DNA from 4 places in the Paenibacillus sp. MER 180 genome. Region 2 is predicted to be linked to each of the others. Evidence: riboswitches for the same ligand, from Rfam matches in the RefSeq annotation. Region 2 holds a riboswitch; each other region holds the start of a gene.
The links. Region 2 has a riboswitch for cobalamin ahead of metE (5-methyltetrahydropteroyltriglutamate--homocysteine S-methyltransferase). Riboswitches for the same ligand answer to the same signal wherever they lie in the genome.
Positions count from the first base shown of each region.

Region 1 (4,857 bases), on a different contig from region 2:
CAAAAGTTGACAGAGTCGGCTGAGAAGGCGATTGAGCAATACGGAAACGGAAAAGCATTTCAATTGGAGGAAGCGTTCAAGGATAGTTATTTTGTAGATAAAAAGAAAAAAGAGAATTGGATCATCCAATCCAAGGATCGGAGTGCCGTTGTATCGGTCGATGCAGTTTCCGGCAAGGTACTTACCATATCGCTGAGCTTCAAAATGGATGAGGTAACTGATGAGTACGCATCGTACCTGAAGGCAGCACAGTCAGCAGCGGAGCAATTTCGCAAAAATGCGGAGCTGGTCTTTACGGAAGCTCACTTTTTCCAGAACAATATCGCAGACAATAAAACAGAATCGATGACTTTCGGAGCGAAAGACAATCAATTCGTTCAAATCGATACAAAGACAAATAAGCCATTAAATTTCCGCTTTACATACAAGGCAGCGGATGTGGAGCGCAAAATCATAAGCGTGGCAGAGCAGGCTGTAAAAAGTATGGGAATCGATAAGGTTCAACCATTTACGAACATTGAATACGAAAAATATGAAGGAAGAGAAGAATGGAAGCTAGCAAGGAAAATAGAGGTTAAAGGTGATTTCAGGAAAAATGGGGCTGTGATGATAGACGAGAATAACCGGGCGTTCGTGGTCGAGGCTGCTGCCACAATTGAAGCAAAAACGGGCAAGCTTATATCCATAAATGTTAAGCCTACAACGGATAATCAGAAGCGCAAATCATTGACAAAAGAGCAAGGTGTTGCGATCGCTAAGCCTATCGCGAAGAAATTGTGGGGCGTAGACTTATCTTCCTACGAGGTGAAGGTTAATAAGGACTGGGGCGACTACACGTTTAGCAGAAAAGGTAATGCGTCTATCGTAGCCAAGTTCGATAACTTCGGCAATCTCGTTCGCATGGAACGAAAGTAGAATAAATAATATAGAGAGCAGAATGGTTATGTTATATATAATTATGGGTTCTAAATAATAGAAGAGAGGGCGCCGCAACTGGCGCCCCTTTTCCATTTAAGCTAATTATATCTGATGGCATTCGACATCCCTTATGAAAACAATCACTTATTGACTATAACGGGAAAGACTCTTGTTATATTTCAGAAGTTCTGGGACAATAATAATCAGATTATAGAGGAAGTTCAGTGATTTATAGAAGGAATGACACTTGTAGGTAGAGCATTTATAAGCAAGTAAGACAGAATTTTGACGTGTTGAAAAGAGGGCACTAGATGAATAAGCAATCCATCTATGGATTAACATTGGATCAGTTGGCCGCTTGGTTAGAGGAGCGGGGGCATAAGAAGTCACGGGCATCCCAAGTGTGGGATTATCTATATCGCAAGCGGGTCAAGGATTTCGCTGATATGACAGAAGTAAATGAAGCCAGCGTAGCACTGCTGTCCGAACACTTCGTTATTCATACGCTTAACGAGCATGTGAAGCAGCAATCGGCTGACGGCACAATCAAGTTCTTGTTCAAGCTGCAGGATGGCAACTTGATTGAGACGGTGTTGATGAGACACAAATTCGGGCTGTCGGTATGTGTGACGACTCAGGTTGGCTGCAACATCGGCTGCAGCTTCTGTGCGAGCGGACTGCTGGCGAAGAGCCGCGACTTGTCGAGCGGCGAGATTGTGGAGCAGATCATGAAGGTTCAGCACCATTTGGATGCAGTGGGTGAGGGTGATCTGGTCAGCCATATCGTCGTGATGGGTATCGGAGAGCCATTCGATAACTTTGAGAATATCGTTGATTTCTTGCGGGTTGTTACTGACCACAAAGGTCTGGCAATTGGAGCGAGACGAATTACGGTATCAACAAGCGGCTTGGCGAATAAGATCAAAGACTTTGCAGATATTAATCTGCGGGTGAACTTGGCACTTTCCTTGCATGCGCCGAATGATGAGCTGCGCACGCGCATTATGAAAATTAACCGCGCGATTCCGATTGCGAAGGTGATGGAGGCGATTCGGTACTTCATCAACACGACGAACCAACGGGTGACGCTGGAATATATTTTGCTGAAGGACGTGAACGATCAGCAGGAGCACGCACTTGAGTTGGTGCAGCTGATTCAAGAATGGAAGATGCAGGACGAGGTCAATGTGAACTTAATTCCGTACAATCCAGTTGATGAGCACAGCCAGTATCAGCGCAGCGAGCAGGAGTCGATTCGTGGCTTCTATGATGTCATGAAGAAACATAACATTAGCTGCAGCGTGCGGTTGGAGCATGGCACAGACATTGATGCTGCTTGTGGCCAGCTTCGCAGCAAGCAGATTAAGAAAGAAAGCGGTGCTGGTGCCGATCAGGCAGCTATGAGCTAAAAATATTTTGTAGTTTACAAAAAGCGTACCTACCAATGGGTAGGTCGCTTTTTTTCGTGCTGTCTATGAGAAAGTTCTTTGTCCGTCATGCTAAATTTTGCTACAATAAAACCACGTATTCTTATCGCAATTACATAGAAATAGTTTATATGGTGCTGTGCATGCTCAGCTTAATAGGGAAGTCGATGCGAGTTCGACGCGGTCCCGCCACTGTAACGCAGAGCTGACAATCAAGGCTTTTATCCACTGTTAACTGAGCTAACGGGAAGGTAGATTGTCGAGCGATGATGCGAAGCCAGGAGACCTGCCATATAAGTGCTCTATATTTCTCACGAGGATGGGAGGGGGATGTTTATTCGTGCTGCTAGTAGGAGATTACTAGTGTATTTAGCTGCATCGAAGTGGTTACCTAACATCTTTCTAACATGGAAAGGTGTTTTTTTATTGCCTTCATATCGACATATTAAGGAGATCAGACATTGAAGATGATTACGAACAGAATGTTGAAGAAGAGCTTGTCTGCATTACTAAGTATCGTATTGTTGTTATCTCTTGTACAGCCACAAGTCATAAGAGCGGCGAGCGGGCAGGGCAATACTCAGTTAAATAACATGATTGAACATACGGTTCAATACTATAAGGACTATTATAAGGATGCTTCTAATCAAGATGCTGTAAGTGATTCATGGTGGGAGCTTGTTGCTCTGTGGAGTGCGGGTCAAGATTTGCATGATGGAACTTGGAGATTACCTACATGGGAAACAAAAGAGCCAAGACTTCGACCAAATGCAGGAGGCACCGATCATATTCGATATATTTATGGCTTGCTTGCATTAGGAAAGAATCCGGCTCACGCTTGGGAAACGAACCGGAATCTGTGGGCGGAGCTGGCAGCACAGCAAGATCCAGCAACGGGTGCTATCGGTGGAGTTAATAAACACATTTGGGCAATGCTTGCCTTAAGCGCCGGTGAGAAGCTTGGTCAGGATATGGGGTCATGGAATGCCGCATCCAAGCAAAAAGCGCTCGATTATCTGCTTAAAGCACAGTACGCAGACGGAGGTTATGGACTGTCAGCTACCGGCAGCTCAGGAGATACTGACATTACTGGTATGGCGCTGCTTGCACTCGGTCAATACCAAGGACAGAGCGCGGTAGATGCGGCAATTGAACGAGCTAAGGAATTGTTGAAAAAACGCCAATTGGACAATGGAGGGTTTGATTCCGTTGGTACATGGGGATCCGGAGATAATTCCAATAGCTTATCTACATCCGTATCGGGATTGGTTGCTGCAGGCGACGATGTCTTGTCAGCAAAGTGGAAAGAGCCTAACGGAACAGTTATCGATGCGTATGCACGCTTCCAACAAAATGATGGATCGTTCAAATGGAAATTAACAGATTCTTCTGCAAATAGGATGGCTACCGAGCAGGCTCTTGTTGCGTTGCTCGACATCAAGCATGGAAAATCGGTATGGAGTCGCCTCGCGGAAGTGAAGCTTCCATCGGATCAATCACATGTTAATGTGCAGGTTAGTGTCAAAGGGATTGACGATTTCATTTATCAACCTAACCAAATTTCCTTGGATGCAAACAACAAAAAGCTCACCGCATTGGATGCACTAAAGCTAGCGCTGGATCAAGCCAATCCATCAATTCCCTACCTTACTTTGGGGAATGGGGATCAAGCAAGACTAACATCCGTTGCTGGTCAAAATGAAGGGAAACTTGGCGGTAGCGATGGTTGGAAATACAAAGTGAATGGAAGTGCTCCTTCTGTAGGAGCAGGTGCATATGAGATAAAAAATGGCGATGACCTCTATTTCTATTATGGTCGTCAGCCGATGATTTCTACAGTCTCTTCTATTCAACAGGGCGCTGTAAATCCAACGGTCGAAGTACAGCTTGCGGGAGATTCATTTACGCCTCAAGCGTCGCAGATTGACAGTTGGCTAGTAAAGCCAGGAACGACTGAACTGAAACTAAAAACAATCTCACTTCTTAATAGTCAAAAAGCAAAGCTCGTTTTTGAAGGCCGTGCTGTTACTGGCGGACTTACGGTTCAAGCTCTTGGAGCTGCCGTAACGGGACAAGAGGAAAGCAATGGATTGGCAGTTAGCTTGGAATTGCCTAAATCGATTGGAACAGCGACATTGTCCGTTGAAATAAGATCCGTTGGTCAAGGGGATATCCTTGCACCAGTAACAATACCATTGTATGAAGGAGATACAGCCTTCACAGCTTTAAAAAGAGAGCTCGATGATCGAAACATTGACTTTGACTACAGTGGTTCAGGCAAATCGGTTTATATCAAAGGCATCGATCCACTTTGGGAATTTGATAAGGGACCGTTAAGCGGCTGGATGTATTCCGTGAATGGAGCATTCCCGAATTATAGCGCGGGGATATATACATTGAAGGGTGGGGACGTTCTTCGCTGGCAGTACACAACCGATATGGGCAAGGATATTGGCTCGGTACCCGATCCTAATCCATCTGGGGACAAGACAATTGTAGTCGGTGAGAATGA
Region 1 covers NZ_JAMAVT010000001.1:411,760-416,616, reverse strand. The annotation lists gene M3661_RS01710 (hypothetical protein) at 1-915, shown strand, start outside; gene rlmN (dual-specificity RNA methyltransferase RlmN) at 1,230-2,327, shown strand; cobalamin riboswitch at 2,461-2,653, shown strand; gene M3661_RS01700 (DUF4430 domain-containing protein) at 2,813-4,857, shown strand, end outside.
Region 1: linked by a shared signal. The riboswitch ahead of M3661_RS01700 (DUF4430 domain-containing protein) and the one ahead of metE (5-methyltetrahydropteroyltriglutamate--homocysteine S-methyltransferase) in region 2 are both predicted to bind cobalamin.

Region 2 (4,857 bases):
ACGGGCCGTGTTCAGAATTGGGGTCAAATGCTGCTTCAGCTTTCAGTTTCTATCCGGATCGAGTCAGTAACTACTTACGTTAGAAACGCGAATCCCCTTTGGGGGATTGCTTAACATGAGTTTACACAAAAGCCCTCCTTCCTGTATAACAATCGGCATAAGCTCTTTACTAATTGATCGTGGAACAGAAGCTCACTGGTGAGGCGAAGCCTCTGTCCAATTTCGATGACCTCAGAGCATCCTATTAAGGATCGAAAACTTTTTCAACTCATAAAGTTGCTAATTTAGAAAATAGGACACTGCATGGGCCTTGTCAAAGGTCAAGCACCATAATTAATCGACGAGGGGCAGTGTCCTTAACAACATGTACCACAAGCAAAATGCCAAGTAGATTTTCATTTATCACAGCTACTACCAAACTATGATTGATTGGACTCTCCTAGCAGTTCACTTGTACAAAATCGATTCACTATAAACTGTTATAACATAGATTATGCCTCCGTAGGCAGCACAGAAGCTTGACGACGGGCGCGAGCAAGCTTCGTTGCTTCTACCATGTTGCGCAGTGCAGCTACCGTCTCCGGCTCGCGGCGCGTCTTCAGACCACAATCTGGGTTAATCCAGAACGTCTCAACCGGCAGCACACGAAGCGCCTGCTCGATGATCCGATCAATCTCTTCTACAGCAGGCACACGTGGACTGTGAATATCATATACACCCAGACCAATGCCAAGCTCATAGCTCTGCTCCTCCAGCGTAGCAATCATATCGCCGCCGCTGCGTGCCGTTTCGAGCGAGATCACGTCCGCATCCATCTTGCGGATCGTATCGACCATGTCGGAGAAGTCGCAATAGCACATATGCGTGTGTACTTGCGTCTCAGGCGCTGCTCCGCATGTTGCAAGCCGGAAAGCAAGCACTGCCCAATCCGTATAATAGACAGCGTCCTCCGCCTTAAGCGGCATACCTTCCTTCACCGCAGGCTCATCGACCTGGATCATGCCAATACCTGCAGTCTCCAGTGCTGCAATCTCTTGACGAAGCGCGTACGCCAGCTGGAATGCCGCCTGCTCACGAGGAATGTCGTCACGTACGAACGACCAGTTCAAGATCGTAACCGGGCCCGTAAGCATCCCCTTAACCGGCTGAGACGTCAAGGACTGCGCAAATGCCGTTTCCTTCACCGTCATCGGCTCTGTGAACGCCACATCTCCGTACAGAACCGGTGGTTTTACACAGCGCGAGCCATAGGATTGTACCCAGCCGAACTTCGTGAACGCGAACCCGTCCAGCTTCTCGCCAAAGTATTCGACCATGTCCGTGCGTTCGAATTCACCATGTACCAGCACGTCAATGCCGATCTCTTCCTGAATGCGAATCCAGCGTGTCATTTCTTCTTCCAAATAGGTTTCATACGTCTTCGCATCCCATTCTCCCTTGCGGAAGCGAAGGCGTGCGCGCCGGATATCCGCAGTTTGCGGCATACTGCCAATCGTTGTGGTCGGCAGGAGCGGCAGCGATGGCCAGCGCTTGCGCTGAAGCTCCTTGCGTTCCTCGAATGGAAGACGTTCAATTCCTTTTTCCTTTTCTGCACGAAGCAGTTCTTCCAACGCCTGAACGACTTGTGGACGCTGTCTTAATGGTTCTGTCCGCCATGCTTGAACACGAGCACCGCTCTCTGCTAATGCTGCACGCGTCTCTTCACTCGGGCTTGCGAAGTGACGAGCAAGTAGGGCAGTCTCCTCCAGCTTCTCATCCGCGAACGCCAATGCCTCGCGCACTGGTGCTGACAGCTCAGTTTCCCGCGCCGCCGTGAGTGGTACATGAAGCAGGCTGCATGATGGCTGAATAATCCAGCGTTCCTTCGGTACAATCCCTTCCACAGACTCCAGCCATACTGCAGCAGCCGCTAAGTCCGTACGCCAAATATTGCGGCCATCAATAATGCCGACAGCAAGCTGCTTCTGCGCAGGGAATCCGAATTGACGAAGCGCTGCTTCATTTCTCCCTCTATCATGAACAAAGTCTAATCCGAGCGTATCCACCGGAAGCGACACGAACGCTTCGTAGTCGGACACCGCATCGAAGTAGGTCTGAACCCATAATGATAAGCTTGGTGCTGCCTTGCGCAATTCGGCATAGACTTCCTTCACAGCAGCCCAATGCTCGCTTGGCATTTCCAGCACGAATGCAGGTTCATCCAATTGCACAGCCTGCACACCTTCACCCTCCAACTCGCTAAGCAACTGTCCGTATACCCCTACGAATTGGCGAAGAACGTTCAGGCGCTCTTCCGGTTTAATCCCTTTAATAAAGCGGACATAAGTATATGGCCCGATGATGACTGGCTTACCTTCAATGCCATGAATCTGCTTCGCTTGGCGATAGGCTTGCAACGGGCGATTGACCGTCAATTGCGGCGCCTTGCCTTCCCATTCCGGCACAATGTAGTGATAGTTCGTATTAAACCACTTCGTCATCTCGCAAGCTACCGCATCCTGTGTACCGCGAGCCAAGGCGAACAGCAAATCTGCGTTCACTTCTCCACCGTCATATGCAAACCGTGACGGTATCAATCCGAATGTGGCTGTCATATCAAGCACATGATCATACCAGGAGTAATCATTTACTGGAATCAGGTCAATGCCAGCGTCCTGCATCGTCTTCAGCCGAACATCATTGATGCGCGCCAATTCTTCTTCCAGCTGCTGAACAGAACTGTTCCCAGCCCAATATTGCTCCAATACCTTCTTCCATTCCCGGTCGTATCCGATCCGAGGGTAACCTGCTGTGCTTGTCTTGATTGAATGAACGGTCATCATACTGCCCCTCTCCATGAGTCAATTTGCCGTACGGGATATAGTTGTACAATTTCTATCGCTTAACACGGAATTAAGATTGCAGTTGAACGCTCTACCCCACCATATGTGACTTTATCACTCAGACTTCAGAAATTTTCATTGCATCCCAATATGCAAAAAAGACATTCCTGTCCAACAACAGAAATGTCTCGTAAACGTCCATGAAGTCATAGTGGAATAAATCGATCCTTCCGTCTCATTAGCATACTACCCTCATGCTAAGAGGAATCGAAAACCGATATCCATGCTTACGAACACTTCCCTATCTCCCGTAGGTACGAACAGTGTTGTCAAAACAGGCAGGTCTCCTGGCTTCAGCTTCATTGGCCTTTGCAGCCTTCCCGATCGATTACGACCAGTGGCTCTCTCGCAATACCTCAACTGTCACAGTGGCGGGACCGCGCCGGATTTCCAACCGGCTTCCCTATTAAGCTTCGACGTTACCCAAAGCACCTGTTTCCTCATATTCAATTGCATTGAAAGTCGCAGTCACGCTTCCCCCAATTGAGAACGATTATATATCTAACCAGAACGAATGACAAGGATTTTTTCTCATCTCTAACCAAAATAAACAAATACCGGAGCTGTGACCTTATCTTCATTAAACTCCGATTCACTAGGCGTCTATCCATGCACAATAGGCGAGCCTCTCGGCTCGCCTATTGATGATTACGGGTTGATGCGCTAGATGACCATTCCTTCATGCAGAAAGACAATATCTTCGCCTTTCTCATCTAGCGTCAATTCACGATTATCCAAGAACCATACATCATTTTGCTCCATAAAGAACGTAATGCCGTTCACAACTTCCGTCACTGCTGGATATTGCGGACTGTCTTTCATGATGCCGAATGAATAAGGTCCTGAAGCACTGAATCCGCTGTAGCGGACGAATATGCGTACTGAGTCTCCTGCTGTGAATCCCCAATCAGCCAAAAAACGCTCGACTGCCTTCGCTGTAACGCGTAATTGCATGTTCAGACCTCCTTAATCATACCTTTCATCCGATTTGATCATACCATGTGGCCGCCACTTTTGTTAACACCAAAGTTGACAGTTCGTCAATGATCCGCATAATCATTACCGCATAATACGTTCGGCGATATGATTATATGCTTCCTTCTGTTTAGGAACATCACGATCTCTACCGTGAAATTCTGTCAGGCTACAGCTTGATGCGTTGAAGCCGCAGTGCATTCAGTACAACGGATACCGAGCTGAAGGCCATAGCCGCTCCTGCAAGCCATGGGGCAAGCAATCCGATTGCTGCAATCGGGATACCAATCGTATTGTATACAAGTGCCCAGAACAAGTTCTGCTTAATGTTGCGCATGGTACGGCGGCTCATCTCCATCGCATCCGCAATGCCGTTCAAGTCGCCACGCATTAAGGTTACGCCTGCCGTCTCCATTGCTACATCCGTACCTGTACCGATCGCGAACCCAATGTCCGCTGCTGCCAGAGCTGGCGCATCATTAATTCCATCGCCTACCATGGCGACGACACTGCCTCTCTGCTGCAGCTCGCGCACATGCTGTGCCTTCTGTTCAGGCAGCACCTCTGCAAATACATCATCAATCCCTACTTGTGACGCGATTGCTCTGGCCGTACGGGTGTTGTCTCCTGTCATCATAACAACGCGTATCCCCATTTGATGCAGCCGCTCGATGGCCTTCTTCGAAGAAGCCTTCACTTGATCGGCAACGGCAACTATGCCTTTCCAGCTGCCATCAACCGCGATAAGCATTGCCGTCTTGCCTGCCTGCTCCATGTCTTGCAATGCTTCCTCCGCATCTGCGCTTGCTACCCCGTTCTTCTCCATCCATCTGCGTGTGCCGACAATGATCTGATGCCCATTCACCTCAGCCGCTATTCCATATCCAGGTTCAGCTCGAAATGAATCCGGTTCGACCGTACTGATCCCTTGCTCCGACAATCCCTTCACAATCGCCTGTGCCAATGGATGCTCGGATTGCTTCTCAGCAGATGCCAGTAA
Region 2 covers NZ_JAMAVT010000009.1:84,929-89,785, forward strand. The annotation lists partial or broken gene M3661_RS15870 (transposase) at 1-83, shown strand, start outside; gene metE (5-methyltetrahydropteroyltriglutamate--homocysteine S-methyltransferase) at 492-2,819, opposite strand; cobalamin riboswitch at 3,143-3,333, opposite strand; gene M3661_RS15880 (HesB/YadR/YfhF family protein) at 3,546-3,836, opposite strand; gene M3661_RS15885 (heavy metal translocating P-type ATPase) at 4,027-4,857, opposite strand, start outside.

Region 3 (4,857 bases), on a different contig from region 2:
CATCCAAGCCCGAATAGCGGGTGGGCAGAGGCAGCAGCAGCAGGTGCGCTTGGCATCAGGCTTGGCGGTTATAATGTGTATAAAGGAATACGTTCGTTCCGCGCTTATATGGGGGATATGAAGCAGCCTCTGCAAGCAGAGCATGTGCCTGCGGTATGCAGGCTGCTCGTAAGCAGCTCGACAGTCTTTGTTATTCTGGCAGGCCTGCTCCTATATGTGCGCGGAGGATGGCTTCTGTAGATGAATGGCGGATGAAGGAGTACAAATGGGATGACACGGACAACTAAATGGAATGCTCCCGCTATTCATCGGAACCGGCGTCGTTCAGGAGCATCGAAAAACAACAGGAAACGATTATTAATGACAAGACATATGTTACGAAAAAAGAGTCAAGCAAGCGGCAAAATTGTGCGCTTCGCACTTGTTCGTCATGGCTTGACGCAAGAGAATACGGAGCGGCGATATATTAGCTATTCGGATGTACCGCTATTGCCGGATTCAACAGAAGAGCTCCGAGCTCTTCGCCGAACATTGGCGCATCCATCACCGCTGCTATACACGAGCGATATGCGCCGCTGTCGCGACACGCTCGCCTATTTGCGTCCGCGTGACAGCATCCAAGCTGTGGAGGACACAAGGCTGCGAGAATATGACTTCGGTATGTGGGAAGGGTTAACCTACAATGACTTGAAGGAAGATCCACAGTATCGAAGATGGCTTGACGATTCATCAGCCATCCAGCCGCCGCGCGGGGAACCGTGGCAGTCCTTCTGTACGCGAACGGCGCATGTATGGTGGGAAGTGCTGCGCAATGCGCGTGATTCCTTCATCAGCAGCGGAAATCATATGGAACGGCAAGAGGGCGCTATCCGTCGTCGGCCGTACCATTCTTCGCCGCTGCCACGTGGACGTGTGCTGCGCAGCAAGACAAGCCGGATGCAGAGACAGTCATATGGAAGCGGGCCTAGTCCGCGGCCGGATGTTGTCATCGTCACACACGGGGGCGTCGTTCGTCGCTTATATACGCTGGCTTTCCCGCGGAAGTCATTCTGGGAAGCCGCTGCGCCAATCGGTGGCGGTGTTATGATTACGGCGAAGCGATGTGCCCGCAAATGGAAGTTCTTGCGAGCAGAACGGCTTCCAAGCAGATGATGACGTTTGTGTGTCAAAGCAGGTTCATTAGATGCACGCAATGATGTAATCTATTGCAACGCAGAGGCTTTTCCCCTATAATCAATTATCGAGTTTAGCACTTGGATGACGAAATGTATTCCATATTGAATAATCGTGATACTTCAGGTCCTTGGGTATGTATGCGGTACGGATCCATACGCGTTGCTCGGTAAGAGATACCGATGTATTGTATGGTCGATGCATATTCGAGGTTAATAGGGAAGCCGGTGTGAACCCGGCGCGGTCCCGCCACTGTGAATGGAGTGTTGCGCTCATGATGCCACTGTCGAATTCGTTAGTGTGTGCTGTATGAACCGCTATGGATGGGAAGGCGAGCTGCAACGTATTCTCCTAAGTCAGGAAACCTGCCTGAAGATGGACGAGCTGTATCCTTCGCGGAGAGGATCACGTCATTGGCGTAATGCATCAGGCAACATGGCAGCGCAGCTGCTTGCTTCCTGCTTCTAGGTGTCTGTTGAATATTGCGATAGATGACTTTGTGTTCCCCCGGATCGAAGGATCGGGGGTTTTTGCTGTATTTGGAAATGATTTCACATCCCATCAAGCACTTCGTTTGTACAAGGTAAACTGCAGTTCAATGCAATTGCACAGCACGAATGTATATCACAAATTCAGTCACAGTAGGATTTACAGCTCAGGTATATGCAAGTGCTCATTGACAACTGATACCGAATGGGGATGTACATACATTCTTACGGCAAGTGCAGCTTGCAGTGCATTATCGTTCGCATGGCGAAGGATGGAACCGCTTTACACCTGCACGGGTAGTACATGGTTAGAGACTAGGAAGAATGACGCGAGGGAGAGATTCTGACATGAACAAATGGCTGAACAAATCGGTAGCGGCGCTATTGGCGCTTATGCTTACAGTAGGACTGGCGGCTTGCGGCAATCAAGATGCGGCTAAGCCTGCTGAGAATAATACTGCACAGCAAGAGTCCAATGGCAATGGGGCTACAGAACAACCGAAGCAGGATGATCTAAAAACGACGTATCCGCTGACTGTTAAGGATGCAACGGGTGAAGAATTCACATTCGACAAAGCGCCAGAACGTATTGTGTCCGTGTCTCCAGCTGAGACAGAGTCCTTGTTCGCACTTGGATTGGATGCACAAATCGTTGGGGTGTCTGATTTTGATGATTATCCGGAAGCAGCGAAGTCCAAAGAGAAAATGGGCGGCATTACGAAGCCGAATGAAGAGGCAATTATTAAAGCTAAGCCGGACATCGTGTTCACAGGCATCTCGATGAAGGAGCCAGTTGTGAAGAAGTTCCGTGAGCTGGGCATTAAAATATTCAAGGTAGAACCAAAAACGTACGACGATGTGATTAAGAACATCGAATTGTATGGTCAAATTACGGATCAGCAAGCTAAAGCGAAGACGATTGTTGACAACATGAAGCAAGTGCGTGAAGATGTGAAGTCGGCCGTTCAAAGTGCGGAGAAGGAAAAGGTGTATATTGAATTCTCCCCAGGCTGGACAGTAGGCAGCGGCGAGTTCATGAACGAGCTGATTGAAATGGCAGGCGGCACGAACGTTGCGGCTGATTCAGCCGGCTGGATTCAAATTAACGAAGAGAACATTATTAAATCCAATCCGGATGTAATCATGTTCACGCAAGGTGTAGTGGACTCCGAGACGAACAAATCCTTGGAAGAAATTATTCGTGGACGCAGCGGTTGGAATAACATCAATGCAATTAAGAACAATCAAGTAATCGGTGTGGATCAGAACCTGATCAGCCGTCCGGGACCTCGTGTAGCTGACGGATTGAAGGCAGTTGCGAAGGCGGTTCATCCGGACTTGGTGAAATAATCATCGTGGAGAAATCGATGAATAAAATGGGTTGGTATGGAGGAGCGGGTATTGCGCTTCTCCTTTTGTCCGTTGTAGGATGTCTTGCTGTAGGCTCTGTACAAATGCCAATGGGGGAAATTGCTCAAATTCTTCTTCATCATATTCCAGGGCTGGATCAGTTCATACCGGTCACATGGGATGACGCTTCCGCGCAAATTATGATGAAGGTACGCTTCCCACGAGTTCTATTGGCAATGCTCGTAGGGGCGGCGCTTGGGGTCGCAGGTACTGCATTTCAAGGAGTGCTGCGCAACCCGTTGGCAGATCCGTATACATTAGGGGTATCTTCAGGGGCTTCTGTTGGAGCCGCATTCCTTATTTACTTCGGTTTGCAGTATTCGCTGTTCGGCGAATGGACGATTCCTGTCGTTGCATTCGCTACAGGGGTAGCGACCCTAATGTTCGTCATTAAGCTGGCCAGTGAGCAGGGGAAGATTCCAATCGAGACACTGATCTTATCTGGAGTCGTGATGCAAGCCTTTCTCGGCTCCATCGTCTCCTTTCTTGTAGCCATGACAAATCAGACGATCAATGAGATTTTGTTTTGGGTGATGGGCAGTTTGGCGATGCGAGGCTGGTCTTATACAGTGGTGCTCGCTCCTTATTTGGCAATTGGCATTGTTATTCTTATTGCATATGCAAGACCGCTTAATTTGCTTGCATTAGGTGAGCGGCAGGCCTCGCATCTCGGACTTCATGTAGAGCGGACGAAATGGGTAGTGCTGCTGACGGCAACGATGATTACGGCAGCTGCCGTATCTGTCTCCGGCGTCATCGGCTTTGTCGGATTAGTCGTTCCGCATCTGCTGCGCTTAATTGTAGGCCCTGATTATCGATATTTGATACCGCTCTCAGCAATTGGGGGAGCGATATATGTGATGTGGGCAGATACGATTGCCCGTACGGCATTCGCACCGACAGAAATCCCACTTGGGGTTGTAACCGCGTTTCTAGGTGCGCCATTCTTCGCCTACTTGCTTATGCGCAATAAGCGAGCGAAACGGGGGAAATGGTCATGACACAGCGAATAGAACATCTTCCGAAAGCAAATCTAGATCATGCAGAGAGCAGCAATCATGCTATTCAAATGGAGAAGGGCAACATCATTGAGGTTCAAGGACTGAGCAAGCATTACGGTGAGAAGCATGTGCTGCAAGATGTGGATTTCGCTGTGGAGTCTGGGGAGTGGGTTGGCATCATTGGTCCGAACGGTAGTGGCAAGTCCACGCTTCTGTCTTTGTTGTCAGGAGTGGATCGACCTACTTCTGGCTCTATACAGCTTGCTGGTCAAATGCTGGGTACCTATAAGCGTAGAGCACTATCTCAGATGATGGCAGTGCTGCAGCAGGAAGCGCTTCCGCCACTTGGATTTACGGTGCGCGAAGTGGTTGAGATGGGACGTTTCCCATTTCAATCATGGCTTGGATCAGAATCCGAGGATAGTGGAGAGATTGTAGACCGGATTATGGAGAAGCTGCAACTGACGGAGCTGGCTGACTATCCGCTTGATCGGATTAGCGGCGGGCAGCGCCAACGAACGGCATTGGCCAAATTAATGGTGCAATCCCCTTCTGTAGTCCTGCTGGATGAGCCGACGACGTATTTGGACATTCATTATCAGGTGCAATTTATGGATATTGTTCGGGAGTGGCAGCAGGATTGCGGGTTGACGGTCGTATCCGTGCTCCATGATTTGAATTTGGCTTCTTTATATTGCGATAGGCTTGTTGTCATTCATGGAGGCGGCATTGCTGCTGAAGGCACACCTGAGCAGATCATGACTACGGAGCTGCTGTCACGTATT
Region 3 covers NZ_JAMAVT010000013.1:141,294-146,150, reverse strand. The annotation lists gene cbiB (adenosylcobinamide-phosphate synthase CbiB) at 1-240, shown strand, start outside; gene M3661_RS20770 (histidine phosphatase family protein) at 271-1,152, shown strand; cobalamin riboswitch at 1,349-1,560, shown strand; gene M3661_RS20765 (ABC transporter substrate-binding protein) at 2,010-3,011, shown strand; gene M3661_RS20760 (FecCD family ABC transporter permease) at 3,029-4,072, shown strand; gene M3661_RS20755 (ABC transporter ATP-binding protein) at 4,069-4,857, shown strand, end outside.
Region 3: linked by a shared signal. The riboswitch ahead of M3661_RS20765 (ABC transporter substrate-binding protein) and the one ahead of metE (5-methyltetrahydropteroyltriglutamate--homocysteine S-methyltransferase) in region 2 are both predicted to bind cobalamin.

Region 4 (4,857 bases), on a different contig from region 2:
CGTTCGATACACTGGACAGTACATCAATGAACACATCGTCTTGCACCTCGGTATGTTCAAAAGACTCCGCAATTTCGCATATCCACGCCATATCCGATTCAGACAACCCCGTATGGAGTCTGCACAGCTGCTTGATTCGTTCTTTGAAATCAATCATAGGACATGACGATCGTGGTTGCGATTTCAATCATCGGACACCGTCTATCCATACTTAATTTGCGCAGGGTTTGATAGGCTTCCTCTTCGGTATAGCCATTTTCCTTCATCAAGATCCCTTTCGCCTTCTCCACTGCTTTGCGCTCTTCCATCTTCTGCGTCAGCTTCGATAGATTCTGCTCCAGCTTGCGTATTTCCTTGCCTTTGGCAATGGTCACTTCCACCATGGGAATGAACGACTTTTCATCAAGCGGCTTTACCAGATAGCCAAGCGCACCGACAGCCGAGGCTTTCTCGATAGTTTGCTTGTCGCTGAAGGCGGTCAGGAGAAGAATTCCTCCTGCCAGCTGCTCTGTTAAGATTCGTTTACTAGCCTTGAGCCCATCGAGGATGGGCATTTGAACATCCATGATGACGAGGTCAGGCAGATGCTTCTTACATAATTCGATGGCTTCAAATCCATCGGAAGCTTCGCCTACTACATTGTAGTCCGCCTCTTCGAGCATCTCACGAATATCCATTCTTGTAATAGGTTCGTCGTCGACTATTACAATTTTTCCATTCATGTGTCATGCACCTCATTGTCTGCCGTTATTTGCTTGTCTATTGGTATTGCGCCTCTTGTAATAATAGAATCAGCCGTTTACGCTTCCAAGTATTGCTGAAGCGCCTCCACTCCCACATTCTCTATCGTCGAGACTTCAAATATCTGTTCCACACCAGCCGCCTGCAGATGAGCTCTCGCTTGTGCGATTTGCTCCTGCGACTCGGCCAGTTCCACCTTCGTCACCACGCCGATGACCGGCTTGGCGAATACAGTTGCGAAGGCCGGTGGGAAGTAGCTATCTTCCTTCGTGCAATCTTGCACAAGCCCGATTACGTCAGCATCTACGCTGGTTACGAGCAGCATCTTGTATAAATATCGGTTCTCGATGCACTCGCCCGGCGTATCGATCGCTTGGTCGAAGCTTTCAATCGCTTGCGTCTTTTTATAGGCAATTTCTTGACCGTGCAGCCATTGGCACAGTGTCGTCTTGCCAGAACCGGTACTTCCGGCGAAAATAATTTTTCTCATCAGCTTCTTCACCTACGTTCTCGTTATGTTCGCAGCAGTTGAGAAGCCTAAAATATTTTGAAGTCCAAACAGCACTTCACTTATAGCAGATTCGACAGAGGATACATCGCCTGTAATGACGAGTGATCCGCTGAAGCGATCGACGAAGCCGATCTGTACGCCAGCCGCCTTCGTCGCGATATCCGCTGCAATAATGGAAGCCTCGCTTGGTGTTATCGTCATGACTCCGATTGAATCATGTGCGTCATTCCCTAATCCCAGCTTCTTATAGATATCAGGGTTCGGATTCGCGATAATATGAGCCAGCGTGACCTGTTTACCAGGCACGTACTCTTGGATAACGCGTTGTTTCTCAGTGTGTTGCTCCATACCATCATCTCACTCTCATGTCAGAAACACGTGAAATTGCTGTAAAAAAACATAAAAGCCCCTTAAAAGTTCACACAGGAATTTTAAGAAGCCTCTTTGCTTGGTTTTGTATGCAACACGCCGTTGTGTTACCTTTACTATATTTTAATACTGCAAACGTTGTCAATACACATTCAGACAAAATTCGACGCAAACCTACGATTGAAACATTTTGTTCAAAATTTCAGCCACATCTCCAGTTGTTGGTACACGAGGATTCGTCGCTGTGCAGCCGTCTTTCAACGCACCTTCAGCAATCGACTCTCTCATTTCGTCCAGCAGCGCCTTCTCAATTCCGCATTCCTTCAGCGTCTGCGGCATCTGCAATTGCTTCTGCAGCTGCTTGATAGCTTGCACCAAGCTGCGTACACCGCTCTTCGGATTCGGTGCGGATAGACCCAAGCTTTTCGCGATTTCTGCATAGCGAACCGCTGAAGCTGTGCTCTCTTCCCTGCCATAGCCTGGCTTATAATTCGCATTGAATTCAATAACATGCGGGAGCAGCATCGCATTCATGCGGCCATGCGCAATTTTGAATTTGGCTCCAGCGACATGCGCAATGCCATGGTTAAGCCCCAGCGAAGTAATATTAAATGCCATGCCCGCAATACAGGAGGCATTATGCATCTTCTCACGTGCTTCTAAATCTCCACCATCCTTATATGCACGTGGCAAGTAAGCAAACACCAGCTTAATTGCCTTCTCGGCAAGCGCATCGGATATATCATTCGCTTTTGTAGACACATAAGCTTCAATCGCATGCGTCAATACATCCATTCCAGTATCTGCCGTAATGAAGTCCGGCACACTCTTAACCAGCTCCGGATCCAATATCGCCTCTTGCGGCAGCATATCATCGGATACGAGTGGGTATTTAATGTTCTTCTGTTTGTCGCTGATTACCGAAAATGATGTCACCTCGGAGCCCGTCCCGCTTGTCGTCGGGATTGCCACGAATGGAATCTCCTGCTGGTTCAGAAGCTTCTGCGCAAACAGCTTCATCGCCTTAGCCGCATCAATCGCAGACCCGCCGCCAATTGCAATGATTAAATCTGTGTTGAACGCACCCAATGCCTCAACACCTTCGGTTACGATTTCAACAGGAGGATCAGGTACGATATTGCTGAAAATATATTGCTCATTGCTCTCATGCAGCCGATCGAATACCATGTTGATCATCCCTGACTTGACCATGAATGGATCGGTAACGATGAAAATCCGCTTATTACGCCATTCCATCAGACGATCCAGCGCGCCATGCCCCATATAGAGATCGGCTTTGATCGAAAGTTTATCCACGTAAAGCACCTCCAACGAGTAGTTGCAACAAAAAAAGAGGCCTCTCAAAGGGATGGATCCCTTCAAAAAGCCTCTTTGCTTGTTATGTCGTGTGCACGCCATTGTGCAACTTATCATTCAATTATCATCTATACTGTACATCGTAACGCAAACAGGCGTCAACCTCAATATAATCGAGTTCATCATTACGACAAATCTGTATAAGAAAAAAGGTGGGACATGCACATCATTGTGCATTTGGTTCTTCTTCGTTGAAAAACGTCCCGCTTGCCCAGCTTGTACATCTTTGTATTTTCGGCGGCGACCACCAGGCTGACTCGACTGCGTTGTCGACAGCCTCCAAGAAAATATAAAAAAGCCTAGCGAGGCGCAATCGTCACTAGACTTGTAAACCAGTCACTTTCGCCTCGAAATGACTGGCCTGGCAAAGTTACTAGACAAAAGACCTGACTTAAGACCGAGCATTCGGCCTATCACAGTGGCGGGACCGCGTTGGATTTGCACCAAACTTCCATCGTCTATAACTTCTTCTATTGTGCATGACGTGAATGGGTCATCCATTCGACAATTATTATAGCACAAACAATCTGTAACGCAATATGAAAAAAAGATAAAAGTTGAGGATCGAAATAGTTAAGAGTGATTTGCCCGTCAATATGTCCCAGCAGATGTGAAGCTGCCCTGCCCTTTGAGATAGCAATCGAAAAACTGTACTAGAATATGATTCATCGTTTCAAGACAGTAATAGGGATCAATCTCCGCCACCCTGCCGCCCTGCAGCATATTGGATATTAGCGGGGAAATGAGAGACAGGTCGGTAAGACTCATATGCTCCGCTCCTTGGAAATGGACGGTATGCACGACTTTACCGTTTTTATCAATAACCTTGTTAGCTGCATAAGGGGATTTGCTGTTGTGCTGTAGTAGCTGTACCCACACACCGTCAGAATAGATATTAAGAAGTGGAGTCGTATAGGGCTGGTTGCTTGCCGCAAAATCATCGGTCTCCTTGTTGTATATGAGCTCGCTAAACATTGGGGCATCGATATTGACAACGGCGCCAACATCATCACGCTCCCTGCCAAGCCAAGCGCTTGCTGCTCCGCCCATGGAGTGTCCAAACACACCTATCTTTTGAGTATTCACTAGCGGATACACCTTGTCACTGCTCGTTATTGCTTTTTCCACAATCGTATCGATTACAAAATTCATGTCATCCGTACGCAGCTTCATCCATTTTTGGATAAGCCCATACATTTGTTCTACCGTGTATTTGCCCTTGTTGGAGTCATTGACTTCCTTCATATATCCCGAATCGATGAATGTCCTGTTTCCGTCTTCAGATGCCGTATAATAAGAATGAAATGGATGATCGATAGCGCATACTACGTACCCGTGGCTCGCAAGCTCCATATAGGTTGAGATATTGCTTCCTTTGCTGCCGAATGCACCAGGAGAAAATACCAACAGCGGATAGGTTTCGTCTGCATGCTCAGGATACCAAAACTCAACATTGACGTGCCGAATTTCTCCTGTGTCTGTAAATTGTTCGATACGATTTTTATCAACATAGGTATATGATGCGGTTGCGACTTGATACTTCCCCGTAATTGGGGGCAAATGATACTGCGGAAATACGAGAGCAGGAGTTACAGCAATGACGACGAGCATAAACATACCAACTGCATTCCTGATAACGCGGCCTCTTTTATATTCTTTGTGTTCCTCTTTGCTGCGTATGAGCGTCCATACTCCAAGTAGCGCCCAGACAAGCAGCAGCAGTCCAAGTCCCATCCAACGGAAGCTCCACTCAATGACCGAAGCCAATGTGAAAATTAGGAATGCTGCAAAAGCGCCAATCCTTATCAAAGCTTTGATCTTTTTCTGATATGACTTTGTACAAATGCGGAATACTGCAA
Region 4 covers NZ_JAMAVT010000005.1:441,017-445,873, forward strand. The annotation lists gene M3661_RS11375 (sensor histidine kinase) at 1-157, opposite strand, end outside; gene M3661_RS11380 (ANTAR domain-containing response regulator) at 150-722, opposite strand; gene M3661_RS11385 (EutP/PduV family microcompartment system protein) at 800-1,231, opposite strand; gene M3661_RS11390 (BMC domain-containing protein) at 1,244-1,600, opposite strand; gene M3661_RS11395 (1-propanol dehydrogenase PduQ) at 1,796-2,938, opposite strand; adenosylcobalamin (AdoCbl) riboswitch at 3,326-3,477, opposite strand; gene M3661_RS11400 (alpha/beta hydrolase family protein) at 3,590-4,857, opposite strand, start outside.
Region 4: linked by a shared signal. The riboswitch ahead of M3661_RS11395 (1-propanol dehydrogenase PduQ) and the one ahead of metE (5-methyltetrahydropteroyltriglutamate--homocysteine S-methyltransferase) in region 2 are both predicted to bind cobalamin.